DNA from 3 places in the Comamonas sp. Z1 genome. Region 3 is predicted to be linked to each of the others. Evidence: predicted binding sites of a transcription regulator. Region 3 holds the regulator's gene; each other region holds the start of a gene.
The links. The regulator FNR, encoded in region 3, switches genes on or off when oxygen is low (the NO sensors DNR and NnrR bind a similar motif). The targets are predictions, from matches to a motif close to TTGATNNNNATCAA.
Positions count from the first base shown of each region.

Region 1: cyoA (ubiquinol oxidase subunit II) is a predicted target of FNR. The motif match lies at 2,806-2,819, and genes of this name have one in related genera.
Region 2: FSY45_RS15360 (hemerythrin domain-containing protein) is a predicted target of FNR. The motif match lies at 2,477-2,490, and genes of this name have one in related genera.

Region 1 is NZ_VOQT01000001.1:179,007-183,103, forward strand. Features, by position in the region: gene FSY45_RS00820 (tripartite tricarboxylate transporter substrate binding protein) at 119-1,117, shown strand; gene FSY45_RS00825 (MFS transporter) at 1,235-2,575, opposite strand; gene cyoA (ubiquinol oxidase subunit II) at 2,914-3,969, shown strand; gene cyoB (cytochrome o ubiquinol oxidase subunit I) at 4,032-4,097, shown strand, end outside.
Region 2 is NZ_VOQT01000008.1:41,791-45,887, reverse strand. Features, by position in the region: gene FSY45_RS15375 (magnesium transporter CorA family protein) at 1-134, shown strand, start outside; gene FSY45_RS15370 (dienelactone hydrolase family protein) at 300-992, opposite strand; gene FSY45_RS15365 (MarC family protein) at 1,175-1,822, shown strand; gene FSY45_RS15360 (hemerythrin domain-containing protein) at 1,919-2,416, opposite strand; gene FSY45_RS15355 (ABC-type transport auxiliary lipoprotein family protein) at 2,589-3,272, opposite strand; gene FSY45_RS15350 (MlaD family protein) at 3,379-4,097, opposite strand, start outside.
Region 3 is NZ_VOQT01000001.1:487,086-491,182, reverse strand. Features, by position in the region: gene ccoG (cytochrome c oxidase accessory protein CcoG) at 1-794, shown strand, start outside; gene FSY45_RS02175 (FixH family protein) at 921-1,226, shown strand; gene FSY45_RS02170 (hypothetical protein) at 1,484-1,747, shown strand; gene fnr (fumarate/nitrate reduction transcriptional regulator Fnr) at 1,811-2,533, opposite strand; gene hemN (oxygen-independent coproporphyrinogen III oxidase) at 2,802-4,097, shown strand, end outside.

The sequences.
Region 1 (4,097 bases), 310 kb from region 3:
TGCCCCAAGTGACACAATGTAATCAACTGGGCCTGAATATCTAAAAATAACAGCCGACGATATCAACAATGCGTGGTCCACACGCAATTCATCATCGACATCCTTCCAGGGAGACAAAATGACCCATCAGCTCAATATGAGCCGTCGCCAAGCTGCATTCGCACTCGGCGCCATTGCCGCAGCCGTGGCAGCCCCCTCTTTCGCCCAGAGCGACAAGTGGCCCACCAAGTCCTCACGCATCATCAACCCCTTCCCCGTAGGCGGTGGCCCCGATGGCCTGTCGCGCCTGGTGGCCGACAAGCTTGGCCGCGCCTGGGGTCAGCCCGTGGTGGTGGAAAATCGTCCCGGCGGCAACGGCTTCATCGCCATCAATGAATTCAAGCGCGGCGCCACCGACGGTACGGACATGATCCAGCTGGACAACGTCCATATCGCCGCCTACCCCCACCTGTTCAAGAAGCTGCCCTATGACTTGAACAAGGACTTCGAAATCCTGATGCCCTTGTTCCGCAACTTCTTCTTTGTCTGCGTGCCCGTCAACAGCCCTTACAAGACCATCGGCGACCTGATTGCCGACGCCAAGGCGCACCCCGGCAAGCTGAACTACGGCTCCTGGTCCGTGGGCAACCCTGTTCACCTGGGCTCGGCCCTGCTGGAAAACCAGACCGGCACCAAGATGGAGCATGTGATCTACAAGGAAACCAGCCAGCTGTACCAGGGCGTTGCCAATGGCGAGCTGACTTTTGCCCTGGGCTCCCTGGGCACGGCAGGCCCGCTGGTGCGTGGCGGCAAGCTGCGCTTCCTGGCCGTGGCAGCTCCCAGCCGTATTGCCGGCTTCGAGAACGTGCCCACGGTGTCCGAATCGGGCGGCCCCAAGGACTTCACTGCCATCGGCTGGAACGCCCTGGCCGTGCGCCCCGGTACACCCCCCGCCGTGATCGAAAAGATCCGCACCGATGTGCGCCAGGCACTGACAGGGCAGGACGTCAAGGACAAGTTCGCAGCCTTCGGCTACGAATCCTTCAATCCCACGCCTGCCGAGTTCAAGGCCTTCATGGCCTCCGAGAGCAAGCGTTTCGGTGATGTCATCAAGAAGGCCGGTCTGGCTCTGGACTGATCCGTCTTCCAATCGATAAAAAGCCGCCTCTTGCAGGCGGCTTTTTCATGTCCTCTGGTATCAAGAAAAACGCCCGATGCAAGCACCGGGCGTTTTTCAGGGAAGTTCACTGACTTCTTATTGGTCGCGCGCCTCGATGGCACGGTTGATGCCCAGGGCCGCCAGCGTGCACAAGGCGCCCGACAGCAGATAGATACCCAGAGCCACCAGGCCGAACTTTGCCGAGACACCCAAGGCCACCAACGGAGCGAACGCCGCGCCGATCAACCATGCCATATCGGTGGACAAGGCCGCACCGGTGTAGCGGAAGTGAGGCGAGAAGTTGGAGGTCACGGTACCCGATGCCTGCCCGTAGGACAATCCCAGAAGGATGAAGCCCACAATGATGAAGACATTGTTTCCCACCGTACCGCTGCCCAGCAGCCAGGGCGCCAGGAAACTGAAGATGCCGATCAGACAAGCCATGGTGCCCAGCGTATTGCGGCGGCCCACACGGTCGGCCAGCCAGCCAGAGAGCATGATGGCCATCCCCGCCAGAAGTGCGCCGATGATCTGCACCACCAATACATCGGTCACCGACTGATTCGAGTACATCGAGATCCAGGACAGCGGGAACACGGTGACCAGATGGAACAGTGCAAAGCTGGCCAGCGCCGCGAATGCGCCGATCATCACATTGCGGCCTTCGCTGGCCATCAAACGTGTGACGCTGACAGGCTCCAGTTCGCGCTCCTGCAGCGCCTGTGTATAGGACTGGCCCACAACCAGGCGCAGACGAGCAAACAAGGCCACCACGTTAATCGCAAAGGCAACGCAGAACGGGAAGCGCCAGCCCCAGCTGAGAAAATCGTCGGCACTCAGGCTCGAATACAGATAGGCGAACAGCGCTGCGGCAATGATGAAGCCCAGCGGAGCCCCCAACTGCCCGATCATCGAATACCAGCCGCGCTTGTCCTTGGGTGCCGACATGGCCAGCAGCGAAGGCAGACCGTCCCAGGTACCGCCAAGAGCCAGGCCCTGCCCGACGCGCAGGATCACCAGCGCCCAGACCGCTTTCATGCCAGCGACTTCATAGCTGGGCAGGAAGGTCATGCCCACGGTGCAGACGCCCAGCAGCAACAAGGCCAGAGTGAGCTTGGTGGCTCGCCCCCAGCGGCGCTGCACGGCCATGGATAGCGCCGTGCCGACAGGACGGGCCACAAAGGCCAGCGAGAAAATGGTAAATGCCGCCAGCGTGCCATCGAGCTTGGACAGATCGGGAAACAGCAGTGAAGGAAACACCAGCACGCAGGCAATGCCGAACACGAAGAAGTCAAAGTACTCGGAAGAGCGCCCGATGATCACCCCCACGGCAATCTCGCCGGGGGTCACATCCTCGTCGGTATCCGCGTAGGCCAGGGTTTCCGAGTTCTCATAGTCTTGCTGAGTAAGACCAACGGACGGGTTCATGCTTGTCATAAAGGTACAACTCCTTGTCTTACTTTTCAGTCCTGGGGACGCTTTCCGTTCTACGCCCAAGCATGTGCAGCTGCAATAGAGTTTTTGCCCTGAACACTGTCAGCCCAGCCCTGTGCTGGCCCCGTTTCTGAGGGCTGATTTGACAATTTCAAGCCCTGCCAGCTCAAAGTTTGTCCACACGCCAAAGCCGCTAAACCCTTGTCGCATAGCGCATTTCCAATCCCAAGCTGTTGACCTTGGACAAAATGTCCAATGGACAAGCCCCTGTTTGGTATTACATTTGCCGAGATCCAGTAATCCGCGTTTACACCTAAGCGCGACTTTGTCACGCCCAAAGCATGTTAAAAATCAAGGAAATCCGTGGGCCCGCGTGGCTCTCAGCGGCCGCTTTGACCGCAACCCTCGCCGGTTGCAGCAAGGCCGTCGTCCTCAACCCAGCTGGCGATGTCGCCAAGCAGCAAGGCGATCTGGTCATTACGGCCACTTTGCTGATGTTGCTCATCATCGTCCCCGTCATCTTTTTGACGCTGCTGTTTGCCTGGAAATACCGCCAGTCCAACACCGAAGCCAAGTACGACCCCGAATGGCACCACTCCACCGCGCTGGAGCTGGTGATCTGGACGGTTCCCCTGCTCATCATCATCGCTTTGGGCGCCATTACCTGGATCAGCACCCACAAGCTCGACCCCTATCGTCCCCTGGACCGCATCTCCGCCACCAAGGCTCTGGACCCCAACGTCAAGCCTCTGGAGATCCAGGTCGTGTCGCTGGACTGGAAATGGCTGTTCTTCTACCCCGAGCAAGGCATTGCCACCGTCAACGAAGTGGCTGCCCCGGTGGATCGCCCCATTCACTTCAAGTTGACCTCCACCCACACCATGAACGCGTTCTACGTTCCTGATCTGGCCGGCATGATCTACACCATGCCCGGCATGCAGACCGAGCTGAACGCAGTGATCAACAAGCCCGGTGTCTATGGCGGCAAGTCCTCTCATTACAGCGGCGCTGGTTTTGCGGGCATGACCTTCAAGTTCCACGGTCTGGAAAACGAGCAGTTCGATCAGTGGATTGCCAAGGCCAAGACCGAAGGCAAGGTTCTGACACGCGATGCCTATATCGATCTGGCCAAGCCCAGCGAGCGCAACCCCGTTGAACGCTTCGCCAGCGTGGACGAAGGCCTGTACCACAAGGTCCTCAACCGCTGCGTGGAAGACGGCAAGATGTGCATGAACGAGATGATGGCCATCGACGCCGCCGGCGGCAGGCCACCTGCACACCACAGCAAGACCTCCAGCGTGACCCTGCCCCTGGATGTCTGCACTTCCAAAGACGCTGACCGCGTTGTCGCCCTGCTCGACGAAGTCGCCGCCTCCGGAGCTGTCGCACAGCAATAAGTAGTTCACGGTGCGGATGCGCTCAGCGCTCAGCCGCTCCAATACGACAAAAGAGACTCAACATGTCTGAAACAACAACCCCGGCCTCCCACTGGCTGTTGGGCCGTATCACATGGGACCAGATTCCC
Region 2 (4,097 bases), on a different contig from region 3:
ACTTCGAGTTCATCCCGTTCGTCCACAAAAAGGACGGCTTCATCTGGGCCCTGGTGGCCATGGTGATCATCACCGTGGTGCTGGTGGCCTATTTCTGGCGCCGCCGCTATCTGGAAAGCGAAGAAAAAGAATGACCCCCTGAGGCGCTTCCGCGCCTTCCCCCAAGGGGGACGACATCCTCGCTGCGCGGCGGCGCTTGCTTGATGTCTCTGATGGGGGACCGCCCAGCGGCAACGGGCTTTAGATAAAAACAGCTGCTTGCGCTTATATATAAAGCACAAGCAGCTATTGTTTTTATATCAACCCAGATGCTGGGCGAAGAAGGCCAGAGTGCGCTCACCTGCCAACGCTGCAGCGGCTTCGTTGTAGGAGCCGCGCTGGTCGCAGTTGAAGCCATGGTCGGCTTCATAGACATGGACTTCCACCTTGGGCTGGGCCTTCTTGAAGGCTTCGACGGACTCCAGCGAGATGTAGTGATCCTTGCTGCCGAAATGGGCCAGCACCGGGCACAGCGCCAGACGGCTGGCTTCCAGTTCGCCCGTCATGCCGCCGCCGTAGTAGCAGACTGCAGCCGAGACGCTGGCCAGATTGCAAGCCGAGCGCCAGGTCATGAGGCCGCCCCAGCAAAAGCCCACCACGCCGATCTTGCCGCCAGGCACCAGAGTCGCCGCATAGGCCACGGCCGCTTCCACATCGCGCAGCGCTCCAGGCTCAGGCAGGGCTTCCACTGCGGTCTTGAGCGCAAAGCCGGCCTTCATGTCTTCTTCGCTGTAACCCAGCTCCACATCGGGCTTGACGCGGGCAAACATGGCGGGCGCCACGGCCACATAGCCCTGGGCTGCGTAGCGGTCTGCCACGGAGCGGATATGCGAATTCACGCCGAAGATCTCCTGCAGTACCACGATGGCACCGCGTGCCTGGCCCTCGGGCATGGCCACATAAGCCGGGGTTTTTGCGCCATCCACGGCTGTCAGTTCAACAAAGCTGCCCATTGCGAAGCTCCTTAACATGGTTCAAAAGGGAAATCCGCGACGCGGCCGCCAGCAATGCTGTAATGGCTGATGCCGCGTCGATGATTCGGCCATTTTTTCACAGGAGTGTTGATGCAAGCTATCTCAGCCCCACAAAAGGCCGACAGTCGCAAGAAGCCCCCCATGCCAGGAGGCGAGCTGTAATGGATATCAAGCCGCTGATCACCCTGGTCGCCATCATCAACCCGCTGGCCATCGTCCCGTTCTTCATCCACTACACGGCCGGCTTCGACGCCGAGCAGCGCTGGCAGACGATTCGCACCGCCGCCTTTGCCGCCTTCTGCGTGATTGCGGTCTGCGCCCTGCTGGGACTGCAGATTCTGCAGTTCTTCAATATCTCGCTGCAAAGCTTTCAAGTCGGCGGCGGCCTGCTGCTGCTGATCAGTGCGATGAACATGCTCAACGCCCGCCCCGCCGAAGACCGCCCCAACAATGCCACGCTGGCAGCCGGCGTCGAGAAGGCCGCCGAGGGCAACAGCATTGCCGTCGTACCGCTGACCATTCCGCTGCTGACCGGGCCTGCCGCCATGTCCACCGTGGTGATCTATGCCGATCAGGCGCGCACCATCTGGCAGCATGTGGCACTGGTCGGTTATGGCGTGGTGGTGGCCGCTGCCATCATGGTCTGCTTTTCATTGGCCCACCCGATTGCCCGTGTGCTGGGCAAGACCGGCATCAATGTGATGACCCGGCTCATGGGCCTGATTCTGGCAGCGCTGGCCATCGAGGTGATGGCGGGAGGCCTGATCAAGATCTTCCCCATCCTGGCCTCCCCGGCAATATACCCTTGACCCCCTGAGCGGCTGCGCCGCTTCCCCCAAGGGGGACGGCAGCTTCGCTGCGCGGCGGCTCTTGCTCGCTGTCTCTCGCCTTATCGCGTGCCAGTTTCAGGCAGTTACCACTTCCATTTTTTCAGCTTCACCACAGGCACCACCGCAGCCGGTGATCGGCTCCGCAGGCAAAGCCTCGGGCACCAGCACCGCGCCGGTCACCGGGTCAAAGCCCGCGCGGCGCATGTGCAGGGCCAGGGCGGCATCCATGTTCTGCGCATGGTGGCTGAACCACGGACCCAGCTCGGCCGCCATATGGCGGATCGTGGCCAGATCGCCCTGCCCGCCCTTGACCGCCCCCTCGCGCAGCACGGCCAGCACCACCTTGTGCTGCTGGCTGTGGCAGTTGCCCGTGGCAAAGCCCGTGGTCTGCATCCAGCGGTCTTCCTGATCGAAGTGCTGCTGGGTATGGGCAATCAGCTCGTCCCAGAGCGCGCACAGCTGCTCGTCGCCCGCAGCTTCCACCTGGGCCAGCAGGGTGACGAACTCTTCATGCACCGCGTCCATGACGGGAAAATCCAGGATGAGAGCGGCATTCCATTCGAGGCTGGCCATGGCAGTTCCTTGTGCGAGGTTGAGGAACTGGCAGCTTAAGAACAAGGCCCGGCCCGGCCATTGACCCACATCAGCAAAGCAGCTGCGCGCGAGTAGGCAGGACTTGCCCGGAATCAACAAAGCCCTGCATGGCAGGGCTTTGGGAGCGGAAATGCCTGGGACTGGTCGGGCCCTAGCGCCCGTAACCCTGCAACCAGCGGCTGAGCTGGGCAGCCGCCTCGTCCACGGCGCGTGCCATGGCCTGGGCACCGCCGGCTGCGTCGGCTGAGGCAGCCGGAACTTCGACCGTGAACACCTTCTGGCCCAGCAACTGGTTGCCTGCACTCTCGCCGGCACCGATCAGGCTGGCGCTCAGGCGCAGCAACGCACGGCTGTTGCTGGCGTTGTCGAAGACCTGGCTGAACTCGTCCACCGTCACGCGCAGCTGCGCAATCGAGCGCTTGTCGGCCTGCAGGGGGCGGACATTATCCTTGCCCGAAAGCACGGGGCGCTCCAGCCCCAGGCGCATGCGCAGGCGCTGCTCCACCATCTGAGCGGGAGGCAGGCTCCAGCGCGCGTTCTGGTAGGCACGCAGTTGCTGGCTGTCGCTGTAGTTCAGACGGTAGAACATGGCCGTCAGGCCCTCGGGCAACCCCGGCGCCTGGACTTCGGCCAGCACCAGCGGTACCGGCGCCACGGAGGGTGCGGCCGCATTCGCGGCCGGCACTGCCAGGTCGGCCATGCCCAGGTCATATCGCACCGGTTGCGTGGGTGCCGTGGGCAGGCCCGAGCAGGCGGCGAGCGCCAGTACCAGGGAAGAAGCGCCCAGCAATCGCCATGCTCCGCGGCCGGTGAGTGAAATCTTTGTGTCTGCCATATTGATTCCTTTGGGACTTAGGCCAGTCAGAATGAGTAGCAGGCATTTCCATCGAAAAGCTGCCTGCCCGATCCGAATTGGCGCAAGTCGTGTCCTTGTTGCTTCTTCACTTGGCCGGAGCCACGAAACCGGCCTCGCCGGGGCCTGGCAAGCCCATTCCCTGGCCGTAGATGACGGATTGCGGGTTGTCATTGAAGCGGCCCGCGGCCGCGCCCATGCTGCGCGCGGCGCGCGAGACATCGTCGGCCGCGCCGTTCATGCGCGGCAAGGTGCTGCGCCCCAGCGACTCGGCCGCCTGCGACAGGGCCTGCGTGCCCTCGGCAATCTGCTGCAGCGGGCCATCGGGGGCATTGACCTTGCGCACGGTCTGCTGCAGATCGGTCGCCACGCCCGTGGCGGCATTGCCGGCCTTGGTAAGGGACTGCAGGGTCTGGTGCGCATCTGCCGTGATCTGTGGAAAGTCCTTGGCCGTCTTGTTCATGGTCTCGGCCAGATCCTTGATCCCGCCGGATGCGGCAGCGATATTGTCGAGCGCCACGCTCACCCGCTTCTGGTTGTCCTCACCCAGCATGGAATTGAGGCGGCGTGAAATTTCGTCAACCCGCTCCAGCAGCACCGGCCCCTGGTCGGCCAGCATGTTCAGCGGCGATGACTTCATGGGCAGGCGCGGCAGGCCGCTGGGCCCGGGCTTGAGCGGTTGCGAAGACTTGCTGTCATCGTCGAGCTGGATATGGGCCAGCCCCGTCACTCCCTGATAGCCGAGCTGGGCGTAGGTGGCCGGCGTGACCGGCGTGTCCTCGCCCACGGCAATGCGAATCAGCACAT
Region 3 (4,097 bases):
ACGCCGGCTATATGCGCGAGCAGGTCTGCAAGTACATGTGTCCCTATGCACGCTTTCAGAGTGCCATGTTTGACAAGGACACCATGATCGTCAGCTACGACGCCGAACGTGGTGAAGCTCGCGGCCCGCGCAAGAAAGACGTCGACTACAAGGCACAGGGCCTGGGGGACTGCATAGATTGCAAGCTTTGCGTTCAGGTCTGCCCCGTGGGCATCGATATCCGCAAAGGGTTGCAGTACGAATGCATCGGCTGCGGTCTGTGCGTCGATGCCTGCAACTCCGTGATGGACAAGATGGAGTATCCGCGTGGCCTGATCCGGTTGACCACTCAGAATGCCGTGGCCAAGGCCTGGAAGCAGGTGCAGGTGATTCGCCGCATTTTCCGCCCGCGTGTGCTGATCTACTCGGCCGTGCTGGTGGCCCTCAGCGCTGCCATGATCGCCAGTCTGGTGCTGCGCGAGCCGCTCAAGGTCGATGTGATTCGCGACCGTGCTGCGCTTTCGCGCATCGTGGCGGGCGGCAAGCTGGAGAACGTCTACCGTCTGCAGATCATGAACGCCACCGAGTCCGAGCAGCGCTACCGTATCAGCGCCGTGGGCCTGGAGAATCTGGAAGTCGCATCCGAGCAGGAAGTGAGCGTTGGCCCTGCAGAGACGCGCGGCATTGCGGTGCGGCTGCAGATTCCGTATGGCTCAGCAACTCCCGGCTCGCACCCCGTACACTTCAATGTGGATGCAGTGACTGCCGGAGCAGGGCGTATTTCCGAGAAGACGGTGTTCCTGGTGCCGCGTTAATGCCAGGTCTTGACGGTCTTCGTGAGCCATCACGGAGGCCGGACAAGGGCACCGCCAATCGGCAACAATTTATGCCACCCTGCCGTGTGTGTCTGGGTGGTCAGAATTTTGGAAAGAGGTTTCATCATGTCGGCAGCACAAGCCAAGGTCTCGCAAACGGCCAAGATCATCCACCCCGAGGACGGCAAGCCCTGGTGGAAGTTTGCCCATGTCTGGCTCATCATCGCCGGCCCGGTGATCGTGGTGATTGCCGGCTTTGTCACCGCATACATCGCACTGAGCAGGCCTGATCCCGTGATTGACCCTGACTACTACCGCCATGGCATGGAAATCAACCAGCGCCTGAGCGAAAGTGAAAAAAGCCTGGCCCCAGCAGTCACCGGCCGCAATCATGCGGCCACGCCAGCCAAGGACCATCCGCTGGATCGCTGAGCGCTCCGGCGCTTGCTCCGCCAAGGTCGCTTTTGCGGCCTTTTTTGTTGCCGATATCAAAATCAGAGCGTGTTGCGCATGCTCTGCCTAACGTTGATGTAGAAGCAAATGGTTTTTTGATATCCAGATGGCGCAGGATGCTACTGAAAAGAGAGTGGTTCAGGGTTTCCCGCCACGGTGCATGCCCGCAGTCCTGCATGAACGGTCACCACTGTTGTGCAAAATATGACCAAGCCCACAGCCCAAGGAGAATCAGGATGGATGCTCGACGCTGGATGTGGATTGTTTGGCCGGCCTTTCTGGCGGCGGCAATCATGGAGATGGTGGTTTTCGCCTTTGTGGACCCGCTGGATGTGCACTGGCTGGGCTCCCCCCTGGACTGGTCGCGCCAGGCCATCTATACGGTCGCTTTTTTTGCCTTCTGGGTCGTGACCCTGATCGGAGGTGCGATGACGGTGATGCTGGGGCGCTCCGTCAGCGATCTCAATGGCGGCATCGTTTCCGAGCCTCTGCCCGATTAATTCGCACAGACAAAAAAGCCCGCTGTCCGCGGGCTTTGTCTTGAGAGTGTCTGTCGACTCGGTTCAGTTCTGGCATTGCTGGCTGTTGACGATGCGTTTGAGCGCCTCGGTATCCAGGATGCGCAGGTGGCGCTGCTTGACTTCCACAATGCCTTCCTCTGCAAATTTGGAGAAAGTGCGGCTCACGGTCTCGAGCTTGAGGCCCAGGTAACTGCCGATTTCTTCGCGCGTCATGCGCAGCACCAGTTCCGACTTGGAAAAGCCGCGTGCCGACAGGCGCTGGACCAGGTTCAACACAAAGGCCGCCAGGCGCTCTTCGGCACGCATGCTGCCCAGCAGCAGCATCACGCCATGCTCGCGCACGATTTCGCGGCTCATGACCTTGTGCACATGGTTCTGCAGGGCAGTGACCTCGCGCGAGAGCTGCTCCAGTTTGTCAAACGGCATGACGCAAACCTCGGCGTCTTCCAGGGCCACGGCATCACAAGTGTGGTGGTCGTTGACGATGCCGTCCAGACCAATGATTTCGCCAGCCATCTGAAAGCCTGTGACCTGATCGCGTCCGTCTTCGGTGGCCACGCTGGTCTTGAAGAAGCCGGTTCGTATGGCATACAGCGAGGTGAACTCTTCGCCATTGCGAAACAGCAGACCGCCGCGCTTGACCTTGCGGCGCGTGGCCACAATCTCGTCAATGCGCTCCATTTGTTCATCGTCCAGGCCCATGGGCATGCACAGTTCACGCAGATTGCAGTTGGAGCAGGATGCTTTGATGGTCTGAAGATTCATGGGCTTTTTGCAACGGCGCAGACAGACACGGAGTGGAGAGTCGCGCTGGTCATTGACCTCGTGGTTGAAGATGAGATGGATCAAATTGTCGCAGCACTTGCCTTGAGGTCTCTTGATTTTCATCAAGGACAGGGTGATTGCCTTGGGGCACATTGCCTGTATTCGTTCAAAAACATGCGCTTTTGCCTATTTTGGGCATGATTTTCAGGATCTGATTTCCATTGAAATCTGCTCTATACAGAGTGTGGGCGCACCCTAACTCCCAGTTATGACCGCAGTCACGCCTGAGTTGCTGAGCCGCTTTGATATCCCCGGCCCACGCTACACATCGTTCCCAACAGCCGACCGTTTTGTTGAGGCTTTTGGTGCAGACGACTACATACTGGCACTCAAGCAGCGCAAGACGCATTCTGGCTCGCGCGCTTTGCCCCTGTCCGTTTATGTGCATGTGCCGTTCTGTGAGTCGCTTTGCTATTACTGCGCCTGCAACAAGATCGTGACCAAGCATCATGAGAAGGCTGCCGAGTATCTGGACTACTTGAGCCGCGAGCTGGCCATGCATACCGAGCATTGCGGCAAAGGCCAGCTCGTAAGCCAGCTGCATCTGGGCGGAGGCACACCGACCTTTTTCAGCGATGCCGAGTTGCAGCAGCTGATGGTCTTGATGCGTGAACATTTCAAGCTGGATCCCGCGGGCGAGTACTCCATCGAGGTCGATCCGCGCACCGTCAGCAACGAGCGGCTGAGAGCTCTCAAGGACATGGGGTTCAATCGCCTGAGCTTTGGCGTGCAGGACTTTGATCCCGCGGTGCAGAAAGCGGTGCACCGCGAGCAGCCCGCCGAGCAAGTATTTGCGCTGGTGGCCGAGGCGCGCCGCCTGGGCTTTGTCTCCATCAATGTGGACCTGATCTACGGTTTGCCCAGGCAGACGCCCGAGTCTTTTGCGCGCACGCTGGCACAGGTCAATGAGCTGCGCCCCGATCGCATTGCACTGTATGCCTATGCGCATCTGCCCGAGCGCTTCAAGCCGCAAAGGCGCATCGAATCGGCAGACCTGCCCATGGGGCAGGACAAGCTGAACATGCTCTCCGGCGCAATTGATGCATTCATGGATGGCGGTTATGTCTATGTAGGCATGGACCACTTTGCGCTGCCTGACGACTCTTTGGCCATTGCCAAGCGCCAGGGGCGCCTGCATCGCAATTTTCAGGGCTACAGCACCCAGCCTGATTGCGATCTGATTGCACTGGGCGTATCGGCTATCGGCAAGGTGGGCGCGACCTACAGCCAGAACGTCAAGACTCTTGAAGAGTATTACGATGCCGTCGATGGCGGCATGTTGCCCGTGCAGCGCGGACTGGCACTTTCACGTGACGATCTGGTGCGCAGAGCCGTCATCATGTCCATCATGTGCCAGGGCTCCGTCCTGTATGAGCCCATGGAGCAGGCCTGGCTTATCAATTTCCGCGAATACTTCGCTGCGGAGCTGGATGCGCTGGCAGAGATGCAGCGCAACGGCTTGGTCGAGCTGTCCGCCGAGGGCTTCAAGGTCACTGGCCTGGGC